3 regions of the Tardiphaga sp. OK245 genome follow, and region 1 is predicted to be linked to each of the others. Evidence: predicted binding sites of a transcription regulator. Region 1 holds the regulator's gene; each other region holds the start of a gene.
The links. Region 1 encodes HrcA, which represses chaperone genes, less so after heat shock. Its sites were predicted from a motif close to GTTAGCACTCNCNNNNNGNGAGTGCTAAC; they were not measured.
Positions count from the first base shown of each region.

Region 2: a site for HrcA is predicted at 4,448-4,476, ahead of BLW80_RS00620 (co-chaperone GroES). Genes of this name have one in related genera too.
Region 3: a site for HrcA is predicted at 2,406-2,434, ahead of BLW80_RS20390 (co-chaperone GroES). Genes of this name have one in related genera too.

Region 1 is NZ_FNWZ01000002.1:737,736-744,359, forward strand. It holds gene BLW80_RS10165 (penicillin-binding protein activator) at 1-206, shown strand, start outside; gene hemW (radical SAM family heme chaperone HemW) at 210-1,373, opposite strand; gene rdgB (RdgB/HAM1 family non-canonical purine NTP pyrophosphatase) at 1,360-1,995, opposite strand; gene rph (ribonuclease PH) at 2,031-2,753, opposite strand; gene hrcA (heat-inducible transcriptional repressor HrcA) at 2,906-3,994, shown strand; gene grpE (nucleotide exchange factor GrpE) at 4,100-4,696, shown strand; gene pncA (bifunctional nicotinamidase/pyrazinamidase) at 4,846-5,562, opposite strand; gene BLW80_RS10200 (hypothetical protein) at 5,820-6,624, shown strand, end outside.
Region 2 is NZ_FNWZ01000001.1:131,594-138,217, reverse strand. It holds gene BLW80_RS00630 (hypothetical protein) at 189-1,742, opposite strand; gene BLW80_RS29760 (helix-turn-helix domain-containing protein) at 1,714-2,007, opposite strand; gene groL (chaperonin GroEL) at 2,317-3,960, opposite strand; gene BLW80_RS00620 (co-chaperone GroES) at 4,003-4,320, opposite strand; gene BLW80_RS00615 (usg protein) at 4,740-5,024, shown strand; gene BLW80_RS00610 (cupin domain-containing protein) at 5,132-5,680, shown strand; gene BLW80_RS00605 (dipeptidase) at 5,782-6,624, shown strand, end outside.
Region 3 is NZ_FNWZ01000004.1:367,672-374,295, reverse strand. It holds gene BLW80_RS20400 (hypothetical protein) at 1-11, opposite strand, end outside; gene groL (chaperonin GroEL) at 213-1,868, opposite strand; gene BLW80_RS20390 (co-chaperone GroES) at 2,019-2,315, opposite strand; gene BLW80_RS20385 (hypothetical protein) at 2,627-3,154, shown strand; gene BLW80_RS20380 (MFS transporter) at 3,217-4,425, shown strand; gene BLW80_RS20375 (protein phosphatase CheZ) at 4,455-5,228, opposite strand; gene BLW80_RS20370 (L,D-transpeptidase) at 5,526-6,317, shown strand; gene BLW80_RS20365 (DUF2076 domain-containing protein) at 6,573-6,624, opposite strand, start outside.

The DNA of each region.
Region 1 (6,624 bases):
TGGCGTTGGTCGCCGCTTTGGCGCGCACCCAGGGCGGACAGCGCTTCGCACCTGAAACGCTCACCAATCCATCAGGCTTTGCCGGCATCGATGGCCTGTTCCGGTTCCGCAGCGATGGCGGTAACGATCGCGGCCTCGCCGTGATGAAGGTCGCGTCGGGTGGTGGTCAGGCCGTGGCGGGCTCGCCGAAGAGCTTCGGGGCTTAGCGCCTACGCCGCCAGATCTGCCACAACAGCATCGAGCACAGGGAAGCCCTCCTGCGTCACGCGCAGGCGACCGTTCTGTTCCACGACGATGGCGCCTTCCTCGCGCAGGATCTGGATACGTTTCTCGTCCAGCGCGCGGCCGGACAGCATCTGATAGCGCGCGGGATCGATACCTTCGGCGAGGCGCAGGCCCATCAGCAGATATTCGTCGGCGCGTTCTTCGCTGTTGAGCAATTCATCCGATGTTACGCCGTGGCCGTTGTCTTCCACGCGCATCACCCAGGCTTCCGGACGCTTCTCGGTGGCGATGGCATGTCTGACACCGTCGATGTCGAGGCGGCCATGGGCGCCTGGCCCGATACCGGCATATTCCTGGCCGCGCCAGTAGACGAGGTTGTGTTTGCACTCCGCGCCGGGGCGGGCATGGTTGGAAATCTCGTAAAATGGCAGGCCCTGCTGTGCGCAGACCTCCTGCGTCACATCATAAAGCGTGCGCGCGAGGCCTTCGTCGGGTGTCTTGAGTTTGCCGGCGGCGTGTAATCCGAAGAACGGCGTGCCTTCCTCGATGGTCAGCTGATACAGCGATAGATGTTCGGCGGCTTCCGAGATGGCGAGCTTGAGTTCGTCGGTCCACATCTGCGGGGTCTGGTCGGGGCGCGCATAGATCAGATCGAACGAATACCGATCGAACGCGCTGCGCGCGATGGCCACGGCATCGAGTGCCTCGCGCGCTGTATGCAAACGTCCCAGTGATTTCAGCGACGCATCGTCAAGCGCTTGTACGCCGAGCGACACGCGGTTGACGCCGGCCTCGCGATAACCGCGAAAGCGCGTCGCTTCGACGGAGGTCGGGTTAGCTTCGAGTGATACTTCGACGTCGGAGGCAACGTTCCAGTATTTTCCGATCGAATCCAGAATCGCGCCGACGGTCTGCGGCTGCATCAGCGACGGCGTGCCGCCGCCGAGAAAGATCGACGTCACGGTGCGGCCTGGCGTGCGGGCAGCCGTGGTTTCGATCTCCCGTGCGAAGGCTCGCGCGAAACGTACTTCGTCGACGGCGTGATGACGGACGTGGCTGTTGAAGTCGCAATACGGGCACTTCGACAGGCAGAACGGCCAGTGCACATAGACGCCGAAAGCGTCCTGCTGTGCGTCAGCGGGGTTCAAGGCAGATCTCCGCGAGTTTCACGAATGCCCTGGCGCGATGCGACAAGCCCTCGCCGAGTGGCGGCAACCCGTGCTTCTCGACCGCGGTCATTTCGCCATAGGTGCGGGTGTGACCATCGGGCAGGAATGTCGGATCGTAGCCGAAGCCGGCAGTGCCGCGAGGCGGCCAGACCAGCGTGCCACGGGCGTGCGCTTCGACTTCCTCGAGATGACCGTCGGGCCAGGCCACGCACAGCGCCGAGACGAAATGCGCGGTTCGCTTGTCGGGTGTGGTCGCGCCGCGCTCCTGCAACAGGCGTTCGATCCGCGTCATCGCGCCGGTGAAGTCCTTGGACTCGCCGGCCCAGCGCGCCGAGAGGATGCCGGGCGCGCCGTCGAGGGCATCGACGACGAGGCCGGAATCATCTGCGAAGGCCGGCAGTTGCGCGACATTGGCCGCGGCAATCGCCTTGATCGCGGCATTGGCCTTGAAAGTGTCGCCGGTCTCGTCGGGCTCGGCGAGCTTGAGCTCGCCGGCCGATACTGCCTCGATGCCGTAGGGGGCCAGGAGATCGCGCATCTCGGCAAGCTTGCCGGGATTGTGGGTGGCGATGACGAGCTTCCCAGTGATTCGACGATGCATGATGCGAGTCTACGCCTGCTTGATGACTTGCGGAATCACGCGATGGCCATTTTCTGCAGTTCAACCAGACGTCCGACGCCCTTTTGCGCCAGTGCCATCAACTTCAGGAACTCGTCCTGCGTGAACGGCGTCTTCTCGGCAGTGCCCTGCACCTCGATGATGCGGCCGTCGCCGGTCATCACGAAATTGGCGTCGGTGTCGGCTTCGGAATCTTCGGCATAATCGAGATCGAGCACCGGGGTGCCCTGATAGATGCCGCAAGAAATCGCCGCGATATTGTCGCGCAGCACGTTGCCGCCGCCGTTCTTGAACATGTTGCGGTTCTTCATCCACGAGATGCAGTCGGCCAGCGCAACCCATGCGCCGGTGATCGACGCCGTGCGGGTGCCGCCATCGGCCTGGATGACGTCGCAGTCGATGGTGATCTGGCGTTCGCCGAGCGCTTCGAGGTCGACGGCAGCGCGGAGCGAGCGGCCGATCAGGCGCTGGATCTCGACGGTGCGGCCGCCCTGCTTGCCGGATGCGGCCTCGCGGCGGGTACGTTCCAGCGTGGCGCGTGGCAGCATGCCGTATTCGGCGGTGACCCAGCCGCGGCCCTGGCCCTTGAGCCATGGCGGCAGGCGCTCTTCCAGCGTGGCGGTCACCAGCACATGAGTGTCGCCGAACTTCACCATGCAGGAACCTTCGGCATATTTGACCACGCCGCGTTCCAGCGACACGGCGCGCAGTTCATCGGGCGCACGACGGCTTGGCCGCATGAGAAAATCCTTCCAAATGTCCAGAGAAGCCTGTTCGCGGTGCTTTTAGGGGCCACAGACCGTAGCGGCAAGGGCGGGGCAGGTTCCACAACCGCAATGGTGCTTGTATCCGGGGGCTCGGGGCGACAGATTAGGTCCTCAAGGAGTACCCTGTGGCCCACCACGATCCGATCGGCCTGATTTCGCCGCATGCCGGGCTCGCCCAGCTCAATGAGCGATCGCGTGAGATCTTCCGGCAGATCGTCGAGAGCTATCTCGCCACGGGCGAACCTGTCGGTTCGCGCAATATTTCACGCCTGATTACGGTTCCGCTGTCGCCAGCCTCGGTCCGCAACGTCATGTCGGACCTGGAGCAGCTCGGCCTCATCTATGCGCCGCATACCTCGGCCGGCCGGCTGCCGACCGAACTCGGGCTGCGGTTCTTCGTCGATGCCTTGATGCAGGTCGGTGACCTCACCGAGCCGGAGCGGCAGTCGATCCAGCAGCAACTGTCTTCGGTGGGGCGCTCGCAGACGGTGGAAGCGGCGCTCGGCGAGGCGCTGACGCAGCTGTCCGGGCTGACCCGCGCGGCGGCGGTGGTTTTGACCGCCAAGTCCAATGTGCGGCTGAAACACATCGAATTCGTCCGTCTGGAGCCCGAAAAGGCGCTGGTCGTGCTGGTCGCCGAGGATGGCCAGGTCGAAAACCGCGTGCTGACCCTGCCGCCGGGCGTGCCGTCGTCGGCGCTGAATGAGGCGTCGAACTTCCTCAATGCCCGGATTCGCGGCCGCACGCTGGCTGAGGCCCGGTTGGAGCTGGAGACGGCGCTGACCCAGAACCAGATCGAGCTCGATCAACTGACCCAGAAGGTCATTGCCGCCGGCATTGCCAGCTGGTCGGGTGGCGAGAAGGACGATCGGCAGCTGATCGTGCGTGGCCAGGCCAATCTGCTCGAGGATCTCCATGCGCTGGAGGATCTTGAACGCGTTCGCCTCCTGTTCGACGATCTCGAAGCCAAGCGCGAGGTGATCGACCTTCTCGGCCGGGCGGAGACGGCCGAAGGTGTCCGCATCTTCATCGGCTCGGAAAACAAGCTGTTCTCGCTGTCCGGCTCGTCCACGATCATTGCGCCCTACAGCGATGGCGCCGGCCATATTGTCGGCGTTCTCGGTGTCATCGGGCCGACCCGGCTGAACTATGCGCGGGTGATCCCGATGGTAGATTACGCGGCGCGCATTGTCAGCCGCATGCTCGGGGGCTGACAGATCGGTCGAATCCGGCCGGTTGCGCTTGATTTTCGGCGCTCAAACCCCGATATCCCGCTCAGCAATCCCACCATTTTGGCGTGTTTTTGAGAAGGCAGCGTGATGACTGATTCCAATGGGCAGAACGACAATCAGGACAAGACGGCGCAGGCCGCCGATCCGGTGGTCTCCAAGCCCTACATCATGCCGGACGATCCGGAACCGAATTCGGTCGAGGCCCTGACCAAGGAAGCAGCGGAATCGCGCGACAAGATGCTGCGCACGCTGGCGGAGATGGAAAATCTGCGCAAGCGGACCCAGAAGGAAGTCGCTGACGGCCGCACCTATGCGATCGCCAATTTCGCGCGCGAAGTGCTCGATATCGCCGACAGTCTGCAGCGCGCCCTCGATGCCGTGCCCGCCGATACCAAGGCCGCGGCCGATCCGGGCCTGAAGGCGCTGCTCGAAGGCGTCGAGCTCACCGAGCGTTCGCTGCTCAACACGCTGGAAAAGAACGGCGTGAAGAAGTTCGATCCGTCGGGCGAGAAGTTCGATCCAAATTTCCAGCAGGCGATGTACGAAGTGCCCGATGCTTCCGTGCCTGCGGGCACCGTCGTTCAGGTAGTGCAGGCCGGTTACACCATCGGCGAGCGCGTGCTGCGCCCGGCGCTGGTCGGCGTGTCAAAAGGCGGCGCCAAGGTTGCACCTGTTTCGGAGTAACAGAGCCTCTGGCTGTCATCACCCGCGAAAGCGGGTGATCCAGTACACGCCGGTCTCAGTGAGTGATCACAAGCGCCGGTGATTACTGGGTCGCCCGATCCCAGCGCGCAATTGCGTGCCAGGTCGGGCGATGACAATGAGAGTATGGGTCAAGCCGCCAGATCGCCCGACTGAATACGCTTCACGCCGGCCTTGTTCATGTCGGCCCAGGCTTTGGCCAGTGAGCCCTGCGTGTCGATGCCGCGGCAGGCATCTTCGACTACATAGACATCGAAACCTGCTTTTCGCGCATCCAGCGCGGACCACGCGACACAGAAGTCGGTGGCGAGGCCGGCGATAAATACGCGCTGCAATTTGCGGGCTTTCAGATAGGCGGCAAGACCGGTGGTGGTCTTGCCGTCAGCCTCGGTAAACGCCGAATAGCTGTCGACGTCCTTGTTGAAGCCCTTGCGCAGGATCAGCTCGGTATGCGGGATCGCGAGATCCTTCGACAGCGCAGCCCCTTCAGTGCCCTGCACGCAGTGATCCGGCCACAGCACCTGTTTGCCGTATTTCACCTCAAGGGTCTCAAACGGCTTCTTGCCGCTATGGCTGGACGCGAATGAGATATGGCCCGGCGTGTGCCAGTCCTGCGTCATCACCACGTCGGCGAATTTCTTCGCGATGCCGTTGATGACCGGGACGACCTTGTCGCCGTCCTTCACGGCCAAGCTGCCGCCTGGTAGGAAGCAGTTCTGCACGTCGATCACCAGCAGAACGGATGTGCGATCGAGACTGACCTTGCCTGCCGCTTCGAGCGCCTTGGGCGCCATGCCGGCCGCTGTTAGCGCACCAAGTCCCACAAGAAGCTGACGTCTATCGAACATCGCAACATCTCCTGTCAGAATTTCTGCAGCAAATCAGGTCCAGGCGCTTCCGTAAAGGCGGCTCGATATGGATGGTGCGGCGGTGTCTCGCAGGCCCGCGCAATGGCTTTTTAACGCGGCTCTCCTAGCGTAGCGATGGTATTGGCCGAAAGAATAAGTGCATGATGATCGATGCCGGTTTGCAACTCGGCGGCGCGACCACGCCTCGGACGTGGCTTGCGGCCATCTGGCTGATCGCCGGCGCTCTCGTCTGCGCGGTGGCCGTCGGGCTGCGCGCGGTGCTGCCGTTTAATGTCGATGTCAGCTGGTTGTTGATCGTTTGCGAACGCGTGCTCGATGGTCAGCGCCTTTATCTCGATATTCTTGAGATTAACCCCCCGATGGCCGGGGCGGTCAATATTATCGCCGTGGTACTGGGACGGCTTCTGGGATTGCGCGCCGAGCTCATGACGCTCGTGCTGGTATTCGGCCTCATCGCAGGGTCGATGGCGGTGACATGGCGGCTGCTGCGCAACTCGCGCATCCCCGGGCGCGCCGCCGCTGCTCCGCTGGCGGTTTGTGCGATCGCGTTGCTCGGCATCCTGCCAATGTACGACTTCGGCCAGCGCGAACATCTCGCCTTGCTGTTTTTGTTGCCCGCGCTGGCGGTCCTGATCCGCCGCGCCCATGGCGAGATAATCCCGCCTGGCGTGGTCGTCATCGCCGGCATCAGTGCCGCTATCACTATGTGCTTCAAACGGTATTTCGCGTTCGGCCTCGGTACAGCCGTTATCGCGGCGGCGACCAATGCACGGCAGTGGAGGATTGTTTTCGCGCCGGAGAACTGGATCGCCAGCGCACTGGTGGTGGCCTATGCACTGTGGGTCTACGTGGCCTTCCCCGCCTATTTCACCGTGATCTATCCTGTTGCCAGCGACGTGTATCGGCTGCTGACGTCGTCGTGGCTGGCGCTCGCGCTGGGCGGTGCGACGACGTTATGGTTGGTCGCCGTATTCGCCACACTGCTGTTACAGAGTCGGCGTTCAGCAGACCCGGCTCTTGTCGTGCTCCTGGCTAGCTCGC
Region 2 (6,624 bases), on a different contig from region 1:
CGCGGGAGCTTCAACAGGGCGGAAGCTGTTTGTGAATGCGATCGCGACGAGCTTTCGACGCTTGCACTGGTCCGATTTTCAAGGGCTATGAGCGAATTAGCTCCAAAATCAGGCGGCTGCCGATGATGTGAAAATGGGGGTGATAGTGCTGCAGTTTGTCATGCGTTAGCTGAATCCATATTTTCGTATTAAACGTTTTCATTTCGAATGCGGGACAGTGCCGTTCTACAGTAGGCAATTTCGTGCTCGCATTCTTGGCTTTCAAAAACTCGCAACGCATTCTGAAATAGCTCAGTGGCGTGTTTGATGTCGCTTTGTTTGCTGGCCACTGCATCTCTCTCGGCATGAACCAAAATAATGTTGCCCATGTACATCTGTAATTCTGCCCAACGTTGAGGTGAGCGGTTCTCCGTGAAGAAGGCGCTAGCCGCTTCAAACGAACTAAGCGATCGTAGCAAATAAAAATCCGTCAATTTAGTTTCTGCGGTTAGAGCGTAGTCAAATAATACGTGAGCTAAGCCGACGTGCGCTTTTGCATAGTTAAGCGGAAAGAATGTCTCCGGGTAGCTTTCTAAAGCGGCTAGATAGGCGGAAATGGATTGGATTCTCAGAAACTTCGCTGTTTCAGGCTCTGTTGTTTCCAGCTTCGCGCGTTGGGCGAGAGCGGCGCCGCAATTAGCCTTTGCGATACCCCAAATTTCCGGGTTTGAAGCAAGTTCGGCAGCTCTTGCGGCATCAGAAAAGGCTCCAAAGGCCTCCGTCAAGGCGGCGTCAGTTGGTTTCGCTTTTCGAATTCCATCGTGTTCCATGAGCGCGTGGCCAAGACTATTGCAAGCTGTGGAAAATATATCAGCGCCACCTTCAGCCCCTTTTAGACTAAGCTGAACTTCTCGCAAAAAAGATACTGCGTCGGATAGCGCTGCCGCGTCATTGTCTCGGCAGGCTTGGTCAATCAGGCAGTTGCTTAGCGCAACTTTAGCAGATGCAACTCGATATATATCGGATTCGGAAATTGCTCCGTTAAGTGCAGAGCGAGAGCATGCTATCGCCTTGGCCAGATACTCTGTGGCCGTGTCAGAAACCTCGACTTCATACGCTCGCCTGTAGACGAGGGACAATCGAAAGTTAATTCGTGCTTCGTTAGCCGTTTTACCTTTGATGGCGTTGCTCTGAAGGGCTGTCTTGAGTAGCGCCACTGCTACGAAAAAAGAGGGCCTGAGTGATTGTAGTCCCACATTGTATATTCGTTCTGCTAGGCGCTCGAGAACTTCGACCATTTCATTTTCGTCAAAAGGTCTAAAGAATTCTGCTGCGCTGGTGTAAAGCGATAAAGCAGATTCTGGATCTCCTCGAAGCAGATTGATGTCGCCTCTCGCGATGCGTATCATCGATTGCTTGCGAACTTCGACTAGGGTTTTCTCTTGTTGCTGGATCTCTTCTGCGCTGAAAAGTAAGCGATCAGCCTCTTCGAAATTTCCTTCAGCCAACGCTTCTGCTGATGCTAGTTTGATTTCGGCCACAGACTGATCGGTTGCTCCAAGAATTTCGATCCGTTGACGAAGATCAATCCACTCTCGGGCTTTCGCACGTAGAAATTCATCGAGTTCGGCCAATGTTGCTTGAGGATTGGCGTGGTCAAACTGTCTTGAGACGGCTTCGATTAAGTTTCTGGCTTCGCGATAGGCGCGATCTAGATCGGCGTTGGGCTGCGAATTAGTCTGGCGCGCATTCTCGAAGTTCATCTTCTGAGATTTTAAGTACTGAGATTATTGGATCTATCGTTTTGGGGTGCGGATTCTCAACGGTGCCGTTCTCAAGTTCGCTGATACGACGTGTTTTTCCTGATGTTCCGAATGCATCTTCGGCCAGCTGTGTCTGTGTGAGGCCGAGAGCCTTGCGCTTTTGAAAGATTAGTCTTCCAAGAGCTGCTCCAAAGGTTTGGCTCGTCATAAGCGCATTTACTCCGCATATTTTGCGCAAGTATACCGCACGTTTCCAAACTGACATGCTCGTATTCTACTTCGGCGCAACAAAATGTCGTCCGGACGGCAATCATCTGAAAGGAAGATTGCTCCTATGGTTCAAAGTAAGTATGTGGCCGCACTCGCGGCGATGTTTCAATTGGTTTCTTTTCTGGGAGCTCAGACCAGTTTTGCAGCGGCAGTACTGTTTCTTGTGAGTAGCTTGATCGCGCTGATTGAGTGAATTTGCAGTCGAGAGTTCTTTAGTGCTGCTGCCTTAGGGTAATTTCAAACAAAAACCCCGGCATCGCTGCCGGGGCTCTGCATTTGATAGTTCGCTTGAACAGCGTTGGACTTAGAAGTCCATGCCGCCCATGCCGCCGCCCGGAGGCATGCCGCCTGCGCCTGCGCCGCCCTTCTTGGGCAGCTCGGCAACCATGGCTTCCGTGGTGATCAGCAGGCCGGCAACCGAAGCTGCGTTCTGGATCGCTGCACGGACAACCTTGGTCGGATCGATGATGCCCTTCTTGAGCATGTCGCCGTAGGTGCCGGTCTGCGAGTCGAAGCCGTAGCTGTAGGTCGCGGTCTCGAGGACCTTGCCGACGATGACCGAACCGTCTTCGCCTGCGTTGATGGCGATCTGGCGAGCCGGAGCCGACAGGGCCTTGCGGACGATCTCGACGCCGGTCTTCTGGTCGTCGTTCGCGGTCTTGATCTTCTTCAGCTGTTCCGAAGCGCGGAGCAGAGCGACGCCGCCGCCGGGGACGATGCCTTCTTCAACCGCAGCGCGGGTCGCATGCATCGCGTCATCAACGCGGTCCTTGCGCTCCTTCACTTCGACTTCGGTCGCGCCGCCGACGCGGATGACGGCAACGCCGCCAGCCAGCTTGGCGAGACGCTCCTGCAGCTTCTCACGGTCGTAGTCCGAAGTGGTCTCTTCGATCTGCGCCTTGATCTGCGCCACGCGTGCTTCGATGTCGGCCTTCTTGCCGGCGCCGTTGACGATGGTGGAGTTTTCCTTGTCGATCATCACCTTCTTGGCGCGGCCGAGCATGGCGAGCGTGACGTTCTCGAGCTTGATGCCGAGATCTTCCGAGATCGCCTGGCCGCCGGTCAGGATCGCGATGTCCTGCAGCATGGCCTTGCGGCGATCGCCGAAGCCCGGTGCCTTGACGGCAGCAACCTTGAGGCCGCCACGCAGACGGTTGACGACGAGGGTGGCGAGAGCTTCGCCTTCGACGTCTTCCGCGACGATGACGAGCGGCTTGCCGGTCTGCACGACAGCTTCGAGCAGCGGCAGCATCTCGTTCAGCGAGGAGAGCTTCTTCTCGTTGATCAGGATGTAGGCGTCGTCGAATTCAACGCGCATCTTGTCGGCGTTGGTGACGAAGTAGGGCGAGATGTAGCCGCGGTCGAACTGCATGCCTTCGACGACGTCGAGTTCGGTTTCGAGCGACTTGGCTTCTTCAACCGTGATGACGCCCTCGTTGCCGACCTTCTTCATCGCATCTGCGAGGAACTTGCCGATTTCCGCGTCGCCGTTCGCCGAGATGGTGCCGACCTGGGCGATTTCGTCGTTCGAGGTGACCTTCTTGGAGTTCTTGACGAGGTCAGCAACCACGGCTTCCACGGCCAGGTCGATGCCGCGCTTCAGATCCATCGGGTTCATGCCGGCAGCAACCGACTTGGCGCCTTCACGGACGATCGCCTGGGCGAGCACGGTAGCAGTGGTGGTGCCGTCGCCGGCTGCGTCGGCCGACTTCGAGGCCACTTCGCGCACCATCTGGGCGCCCATGTTCTCGAACTTGTCGTCGAGCTCGATTTCCTTGGCGACGGTGACGCCGTCCTTGGTGATGCGGGGCGCGCCGAACGACTTGTCGATGACGACGTTGCGGCCCTTCGGACCGAGCGTCACCTTCACGGCGTTGGCGAGAATGTCGACGCCGCGCAGCATCTTGTCGCGGGCATCAACGCCGAATTTCACTTCTTTAGCTGACATGTTTTGCTTCCTTGAAAATCAGGATGGGTGGGGAAAAGGCGCTTAAGCGGCCTTCTTCTTGGCGGGAGCGGCACCTTCGAGGACGCCCATGATGTCGCTTTCCTTCATGATCAGCAGGTCCTGACCGTCGATCTTGACCTCGGTGCCCGACCACTTGCCGAACAGCACGCGCTCGCCGACCTTCAGATCGATCGGGATCAGCTTGCCGGCTTCGTCGCGGCCGCCCGGGCCGACGGAGACGATCTCGCCCTGGGAGGGCTTCTCTTTGGCACTATCCGGAATGATGATGCCGCCAGCGGACTTCTCTTCGGCGTCGATACGCTTGACCACAACGCGATCGTGAAGCGGACGGAATTTCATGCAGTCCTCCTAAGTTTCTGTAGATGCTTGAGAAATTTAAATTGGCAGTCTGAGCCAACAAGTGCCAGCGCAGCTGGTCCGGACATAGGCCGAACGTTCCCCACCGGCAAGGGTCTTTACCAAATATTTTGGCACTCAAATATGACGGGTGCCAGAATTGGTTAAGACCCTCCGATACCGGTTCTCGAATCCGTTAGCATCCACGGTAAGTGGCTGCTAACACTCGGCTTTCAATACATTATTAAACTTTTAAGCTTGTGATGAAGACGTTGCTTGCGTCACATTTCATGCATCGTGTTGTCATGGGCGAAGTGGAAGCCGGTTCGCTGCAGTCAGCACGGTCACAGGAGAGCAGAGCGAAGTTCGACGTCAAACCGGAATCCACTTAGCCGAATGCGCTCTGTCCATGGAGGTTGAACATGGTGTCGAGAAATGCAGTTTCTGACGATTTCAGAAAGCAGGTGCTTGGCTACGGACTGACGACGGCGCAGATCCTCTACCGCATGCCCGACCACCCCTCGCTGCTGCAGACCTATGTCTGGCAGAACTATGATTTGTTTCCGAAGTTTCCCGCGCTGAAGGATTTTCTGGATTTCTGGCAGGAGAAGCTTGATGGCCCGCTCTTTGCGGTCACCGTCGCGCATTCGAAACTGATCAAGCCGGCCGAGCTTCGTGCCGTGGATGGCGTCTTCCGGTTGCACTAGTCCGCGCCTCTCAACGCGCCGGATGAATTGCCGCTGTGCTGAACTACAGCTAGGTTCCCGGACGCGCTGGCCGTTTGTTCGGCATTGCGCCGGGTGGGAAACACGACATGGCGAAGCTGAAGCGAACGTCAAAGAGCGCAGCGAAAGCGGCTGCGACGAAGAAGCCTGCGACACAGGCGGTAGCGAAAGCGGCAAAGAAGTTCGCGGTTGGTAAGCCGGCCAAGGCGAGTACAAAAGCTGTCGCCGAGGCCGCGGCGAAACGCGGCCCGCGCCGCAAGCAGCGCGTCGCGATCAGTCACTATCAGGAAGAAGCATTTCTCGGCGACGGCCTGCGTGCCTACGCAAAGTATCGCGATCTCGGCGTTGCCGCTGCGACCGGCGGTTTGGCGCACGCGCATGTCATCCGGCTGATCGGACCTTGCGATCCGAAAGAGGTCTCCAAGCTTCACTATCACGATGCCGAGTTTCAGCTGGTCTATGTGCTGAACGGCTGGGTGAAGGCCTATATGGAAGGCGAGGGCGAGATGACTATGCGTCAGGGGTCATGCTGGACCCAGCCGCCACGCATCAGGCATCTGATCCGCGATTACTCCGACAATTGCGAATTGCTGGAAGTGATCCTGCCGGCGGAATTCAAGACGGTGGAAGTCCGGTAGTTCGCGTGCGGAAATGCGACGCGTGCCTTGTTCGCGCGTCGCAGTGGCGTTGAATCAGCTATGCTGAGCCCGTCGCTGCCCTGGCCCTCAACGAGTATCTCATGACTGCATCCGTTCCGGTTTTCGACGGTCACAACGATGTGCTGCTGCGGCTGTACAAATCGCAATCGCACGATCCGGTATCCGACTTCCTGACCGGGGAAGCCGCCGGTCACATCGACCTGCCGAAGGCGAAGGCCGGCGCGTTCGTCGGCGGGCTGTTCGCGCTGTATTCGCCGGCGGCTCAGGCGTCATCGGGATTCATGGCGCAGATGACGGGCGGACGCTACGCCGTGCCGCTTCCCGAGCCGCTGACGATGGACGAGGCGCGCAATTCCGTCGTCGCCGAACTGGCCATCCTGCTGCAGCTCGAACGCGCTTCCGCAGGCGCGGTGGCGATCTGCACCACCACCGCCGAAATCCGGTCCGCCATTGAGCGCAAGGCGCTGGCCGTGGTGGTCCATCTGGAAGGCGCGGAGGCCATCGACGCCGAGCTCAGATTCCTCGACGTTCTCTATGCGGCGGGGTTGCGGTCGATCGGGCCGGTGTGGAGCCGGACCAACATCTTCGGCCATGGCGTGCCGTTTCACTTCCCGTCCGGGCCGGATCTCGGCGACGGTCTCACCGCGGCCGGCGAGCGGTTGATCGGCGCCTGCAATGACCTGAAGATTCTGGTCGACCTGTCGCACATCACCGAGAAGGGTTTTTGGGACGTGGCGCGGCTGTCGAAGGCGCCGCTGGTGGCGACCCATTCCAATGCCCATGCGCTGTGCCCGTCGCCGCGCAATCTCACCGACAAGCAGCTCGCCGCGATCCGCGACACCGGCGGCATGGTCGGCCTGAATTTCGCGACCTGCTTCCTGCGCCCCGACGGCAGCATGCGGCCCGACACCGGCATCGAGCTG
Region 3 (6,624 bases), on a different contig from region 1:
AGCGCGCGCATTTCAAAAGTCCCTGGACGTTATCGACGTGTCTCCGGGCGGATTTATCTGATTCCGCCCATGCGAGATTAATCACGGGATTGAATCAGAACCGCGACCAAGGCGAAAGGCCATAAGTCGCAAGCACGATGCGTGGCAGGCAAAAAAGAAGGCCGCCCGGAGGCGGCCTTCGATCACAATGCAGTTGAGCGTGAAAGCAGGGCTTAGAAGCCCATGCCTCCCATTCCGCCCATGCCACCCATACCGCCGCCACCGCCCGGCATCGCCGGTGCAGCTTCCTTCGGCAGTTCGGCGACCATGGCTTCGGTGGTCACCAGCAGGCCGGCAACCGAGGCGGCGTCCTGCAGTGCAGTACGCACCACCTTGGCCGGATCGATGATGCCCTTGGCGACCATGTCGACATAGGTTTCGGTCTGCGCGTCGAAGCCGAAGGTCTCGGACTTCTCGTCCAGGATCTTGCCGACCACGATCGAACCTTCAACGCCGGCGTTTTCGGCGATCTGGCGGATCGGAGCTTCCAGCGCCTTCAGCACGATGTTGATACCGGCCTGCACATCGGCGTTCTCGTTGGTGAGACGGCCGACGGCCTTCTTGGCGCGCAGAAGCGCAGTACCGCCACCGGGGACGATGCCTTCCTGAACGGCCGCACGGGTGGCGTTCAGCGCGTCATCCACGCGATCCTTCTTTTCCTTCACTTCGACTTCAGTCGCGCCGCCGACGCGGATGACGGCAACGCCGCCGGCCAGCTTGGCCAGACGCTCCTGCAGCTTCTCACGGTCGTAGTCCGAGGTGGTTTCCTCGATCTGCGCCTTGATCTGATTGACGCGGGCCTCGATCGCCGGCTTCTTGCCAGCGCCGTTGACGACGGTGGTGTTTTCCTTGTCGATCACGACCTTCTTGGCGCGGCCGAGCATGGCGAGCGTGACGCTTTCCAGCTTCATGCCGAGATCTTCCGAGACGAGCTGACCGCCGGTCAGGATGGCGAGGTCTTCCAGCATCGCCTTGCGGCGATCGCCGAAGCCCGGTGCCTTGACGGCAGCAACCTTGAGGCCACCGCGCAGGCGGTTGACGACGAGGGTAGCGAGGGCTTCGCCTTCGACGTCTTCAGCGATGATCAGGAGCGGCTTGCCCGACTGCACCACGGCTTCGAGCACCGGCAGCATGGCCTGCAGGCTGGAGATCTTCTTCTCGACGAGCAGGACGTACACGTCCTCGAGCTCGGCGGTCATCTTCTCGGCATTGGTGACGAAGTAGGGCGACAGGTAGCCGCGATCGAACTTCATACCCTCGACGATGTCGACTTCGGTCTCGAGCGACTTGTTCTCTTCAACCGTGATGACGCCTTCGTTGCCGACCTTCTGCATCGCCTGGGCGATCATCTTGCCGATGGCGGCGTCGCCGTTGGCGGAGATGGTGCCGACCTGAGCGACTTCAGCCGAAGACGCAACCGGCTTGGCGCGCTTGGTGATGTCCTTGATGACGGCGGCGACGGCGATATCGATGCCGCGCTTGAGGTCCATCGGGTTCATGCCGGCAGCAACCGACTTGGCGCCTTCACGGACGATGGCCTGGGCCAGCACGGTGGCGGTGGTGGTGCCGTCGCCTGCGGTGTCGTTGGTCTTCGAGGCGACTTCGCGCAGCATCTGCGCGCCCATGTTCTCGAACTTGTCCTCGAGCTCGATCTCCTTGGCGACGGTGACGCCGTCCTTGGTGATGCGCGGAGCGCCGAACGACTTCTCGATCACGACATTGCGGCCCTTCGGACCGAGCGTGACCTTGACGGCGTTGGCGAGAATGTCGACGCCGCGCAGCATGCGATCGCGCGCGTCTCCAGAGAATTTAACGTCTTTGGCTGCCATGTTGATGGTGCTCCGAGTGATGGGAATTTGAAATTAAAACGCTGTCATGGCCGGGCTTGACCCGGCCATCCATCTTCCTGCGAAGAAGCCAGATGGATGCCCGGATCAAGTCCGGGCATGACGTCCGAGTGTTTGGAGAGCGGACCGCCTTTAAGCGATCACGCCCATGATGTCCGACTCCTTCATGATGAGGAGTTCTTCGCCGTCGAGTTTGATCTCGGTGCCCGACCACTTGCCGAACAGAACCTTGTCGCCGACCTTGATGTCGATCGGGATCAGCTTGCCGGCTTCGTCGCGGCCGCCAGGGCCGACGCCGACGACTTCGCCTTCAGACGGCTTTTCCTTGGCGCTGTCCGGGATGATGATGCCGCCCTTGGTCTTCTCGTCGGCGACGATGCGCTTGACGACGACGCGGTCGTGCAGCGGGCGGAATTTGGTCTTGGCCATGGGAGTGTCCCTTTAGGGTTTGCGATTTCGTTGCCATCTCGGAGGCGGGCGGGAATCCAGCCGGAACGCTCAAGGCGCCCGGCTCATTCCCTTAGCAATCGCGCTCCGGGAGTGCTAATTGAGCGTCCGGGAAATATGGCCAGACGCTTTTTGAGTCAAGCTAGGCCTTAAGGCCTTGGTGAGGCCAATATAGGATGATCTGGAAACCATAATGGAGAGTCGGCGTAATTCTGCCGACCTCATTGCGCCGTCAGGTGTTTTGCGCTTGGCTGCCGGGACGGGCAGCCGGGGAATTTGCTCTAGGGGATAATATGATCAGGTCACGCTACGCCCGCACGGTTGCCCATCTGGCGATCGTTTCAACTTTGGCGCTGTCATTGGGCGGGTGCGGCACGTCTGGTGGATTGGGCGGGTTCAGCTTTGGGAACTCGCAGCCGACACCGCCGCCGGAGCCCCCGCCGGCGCCGGAACTGCCAGCCTCGATCCGCTCGGAAGAACTCGTCGGCCGCTGGGGCCTGGCGTCCTATATGAATCCCAATGATCGCGTTCGCACCGAGAATGCCGCGCGCGGCCAGTGCAAGCAGCCCTATATCATCGGCCAGGGCGCGACCGGCGGGGTCATCATGCATCTTGCCGACGAGGCGACGCCGCAGGAATTGCGCCTCAAGGGCTCGCCGAGCGGCAAGAACTATATCGGCCCGCCCGGTCCCGCCGGTGGCGAGAAGGATCGCGAGATCGTCTCCTTCGACGGCCGGATTCTCGTCACGCGCTTCATCGACAAGGACGCTGCGGTTCGCTACGGCAACATGGTCTATGTCCGTTGCGCACCCAAGGCCTGACCTGACAAGGCCTGACCTGAGGCGTAAGGCGGGTCCCGCCACTCCCTTGAAGACGTGAGCCCATGCACCGATTGCGTGACCTTGTTTTCGGACCGGGCCGCGCGGTCCTTGTGCTGGCATTCACCCAGATCCTGACCTGGGGCATCCTGATCTATCCACCGGTGCTGACCATGCCGCATGTCACGGCGGCACATGGCTGGTCGCTGGCCTTCGGCATGGCGGGCTTTTCGCTGGGGCTGATCGTATCGGGACTGCTGTCGCCGGTGGTTGGTGGATTGATCGACCGCCACGGCGGCAATGTCGTCATGGCATCGGGCGCGTTGGCCGGTGCCTTGGGTCTCGCTCTGTTTTCAGTAGCCGACCATCCCGCGACCTATCTGGCCTGCTGGCTGTTGCTCGGCGCTGCAATGTCGGCGTCGCTCTACGATCCCGCCTTCGCCACGCTGACGCGCATCTTCGGTGCCTCGGCGCGGCGGCAGATCACCTTCGTGACCTTTGCAGGCGGCTTCGCCTCGACGGTCGGCTGGCCGGCGACCCATCTTCTGCTTGAGGCTGTCGGCTGGCGCGGGACGTATCTGACCTTCGCAGCGATCTTCGCCTTTGTCGTTGCGCCGCTTCATGCTTTTGCATTGCCGCGCCACGTCGCCGTCGCGCCGCTGCCCGTGGTGGACGCCGTTGTCGTCCCCCAGCAGGCAACCCTGCGCCCGGAAGGCTGGTCGTTCATCCTGCTGGCGGCGGCTTTCTCGCTTTACAGCTTCATTCTGTCGGGCGTGACCTCGAACCTGCTCGCGCTGCTGGAGCGCGGCGGGCTCAGTGCTGCAACGGCGGTGACCATCGGTGCGATGTTCGGCCCGGCGCAAGTGGCATCGCGGTTGGCGGACTTCATGCTGGCGGGACGCACCCATCCGCTGTGGATCGCGCGCGGGGCGGTGGTGCTCGTAGTATCTGCCTTCGCAATGCTGGCATTGGCCGGGATTTCATTTCCGCTCGCGGCGCTGTTCGCGGTTGCTTTCGGCGCCGCCAATGGCGTCATGACCATCGCGCGCGGCGCGCTGCCGCTGCTGATGTTCGGTCCGGTCGGATATGGCCGCGTCATCGGCCGCATCGCGCGGCCGGCCTTGTTCGTGCAGGCCTTTGCACCGTTCGTGGTGGCATCCGCGGTCGAGACGCTGTCCGACCGCATGGTGCTGCTGCTTGGGACCGTGCTGGCGCTGGCGGTGCTGCTCTGTTTCGTGATGATAAAAACGCCGGGCGTTGCGGCCCGGCGTTAAACGATCTCTAACTGTGGTCGAAAATTATCTTAGCCGAACAGCGCGTCGATATCGTCCTGTGAAGCGTGGCCGACGTCGCCGTCCAGCTTCGGGCCGTTGAGCAGCTTGTCGTCTTCGCTGCGGTCATCGACCTTGGCCGGCGCATGCGCCTTGATCTCATCGACGCCACCCCAGATGTCCATCATCGCAGTAATGCGGTTTTCGATGAACTTCATCGTGGTCATCACCTTGCTGATGCGCTGGCCGGTGAGGTCCTGGAAGTTACAGGCTTCGAAGATCGCGACGACGTTATCGCCGATCTCTTCCAGCATCTGCTTTTGCTGATCGGGTGAGGTCACCTTGCCGAGCGCTGTCGATGCATTATCGATGGCTTCGGCTGCGGCGAGAATCTGCTGCGTGGCTTCTTCGGTGCCGCCGACGACAGCGCCGAGTTCACCGTTGACCTTCGCCATTTCGTCGCCTTCGAAGCTCTTGCCGTGAAGAACTGCGATTTCCATCTTGGTGCGGGTAATGGCGTCGTGGATCAGATCGAGTTCGATCTTGAGCTTTTCGCACTGCTCGATCTGAGCGCGGTAGGTTGCAAGCAGCGCCTGCGCTTCCGCGACCTGCTGATCGGCGGCGGCGCCGACCTGATCTGTCACGGCGTTGCGGGCCGGCGCTCCCATCTGCGCGCGGATCGCGCGGAGCTCAGCCATGATTTCGCGATGCATTGGCATCGGCTCGCTGCTGCCCACCACTTCATTGGGCATAGGTGCAGTACCGAAAACTTCTTCAATGCGAAATCGCTTGCGACGAACAGACATCAGGTCCCCCAACGTTCAATCAATCCCCCGTTCGTATACCCATGAGTTTAACGTGAAGTTCACGCGGGAACATCGCACCTATAGTCGAAATGTCTGCCAGAGAACTGTTAGTTAACCATGGGGCTTTCGCGTTCATTCAAAATAAACGCTACCAAATAGAACTGCGCCGTTTGACGACGTGGTGAATCCAAACGGCGATTGTGTTTACCAAACCGAGGCGATTTTAACCTTAAGTCGGAGTGTGCAAAGCGCTTCTCAGGTGAGAACGCGCACGACGAAACAGTGCAGAGTACGTCGATGTTCAAAAAATTCTCTCTCACGCTTCTTGCCAGCGCATCTTTCATCGCAGCTGGATCGCATCAGACGCTTGCGGTGGAAGCCGCGGCGCAATTCGCCGAGCCTCCGGTGGTGTATTCGCAGCAGCCGCAGCGCCCGATGCAGCGCACGGCCTATGCCGAACGCTCGCGCATGGGCGGCGGCTTCATCGAGTTTCTGTTCAGTGATGGTCCGGCGCAGCAGGGCCAGCGTTACCAGCAACAGCCGGACTACTCTTACGAGCAGCGCCGCTCGCTGCTGCCGCCGATGGATCCGCAACAGCGCGTCTATCAGCAGGAGGAGACGGCAGATGCCGCGCGTCCCGCGCTGGATCCCAAGTATCAACCGCAGATGGTCGAATATCAGGGCAGCGAAAGCGCCGGCACCATCGTCGTCGATACGCCGAACAAGTTCCTGTTTCTGGTGCAAGGCGGTGGCAAGGCGATGCGCTATGGCATCGGCGTCGGCCGGCCGGGCTTCACCTGGTCCGGTGTGAAGACGATCACGGCGAAGAAGGAATGGCCGTCGTGGACGCCGCCAAAGGAAATGCTGGCGCGCCGTCCTGATCTGCCGCGTTACATGGAAGGCGGTCCGGAAAATCCGCTCGGTGCGCGTGCGATGTATCTCGGCTCGACGCTGTACCGTATTCACGGCTCCAACGAGCCATGGACGATCGGCACCAACGTTTCCTCAGGCTGCATTCGTATGCGCAACGAGGACGTCATCGATCTCTATGGCCGCGTCGGCGTTGGCGCCCGGGTCGTCGTGATCTGATCTTGCTTAACCTCTCCCCGCTGTGCGGGGAGAGGTCGGCGCGCAGCGCCGGGTGAGGGGCGGGGCATGCGCTCTCATCACGAAGGGACTGTCGATCCCACCGTTACGCGGCCGGCCATCTTTTGCTGCTAAAATCCGATCCGATAGTTGAGCGACCGAGGCTCATATCGCGCGATGCCCCTCACCCGTCCGGCTTCGCCGGCCGACCTCTCCCCGTAAAAAACGGGGAGAGGTTAAGGCTGCGTCGCCCGACAATTATGCCAAATCGCTGTCGTCGGAGTCCATGTCCATGGCGTCGTAATCGCCG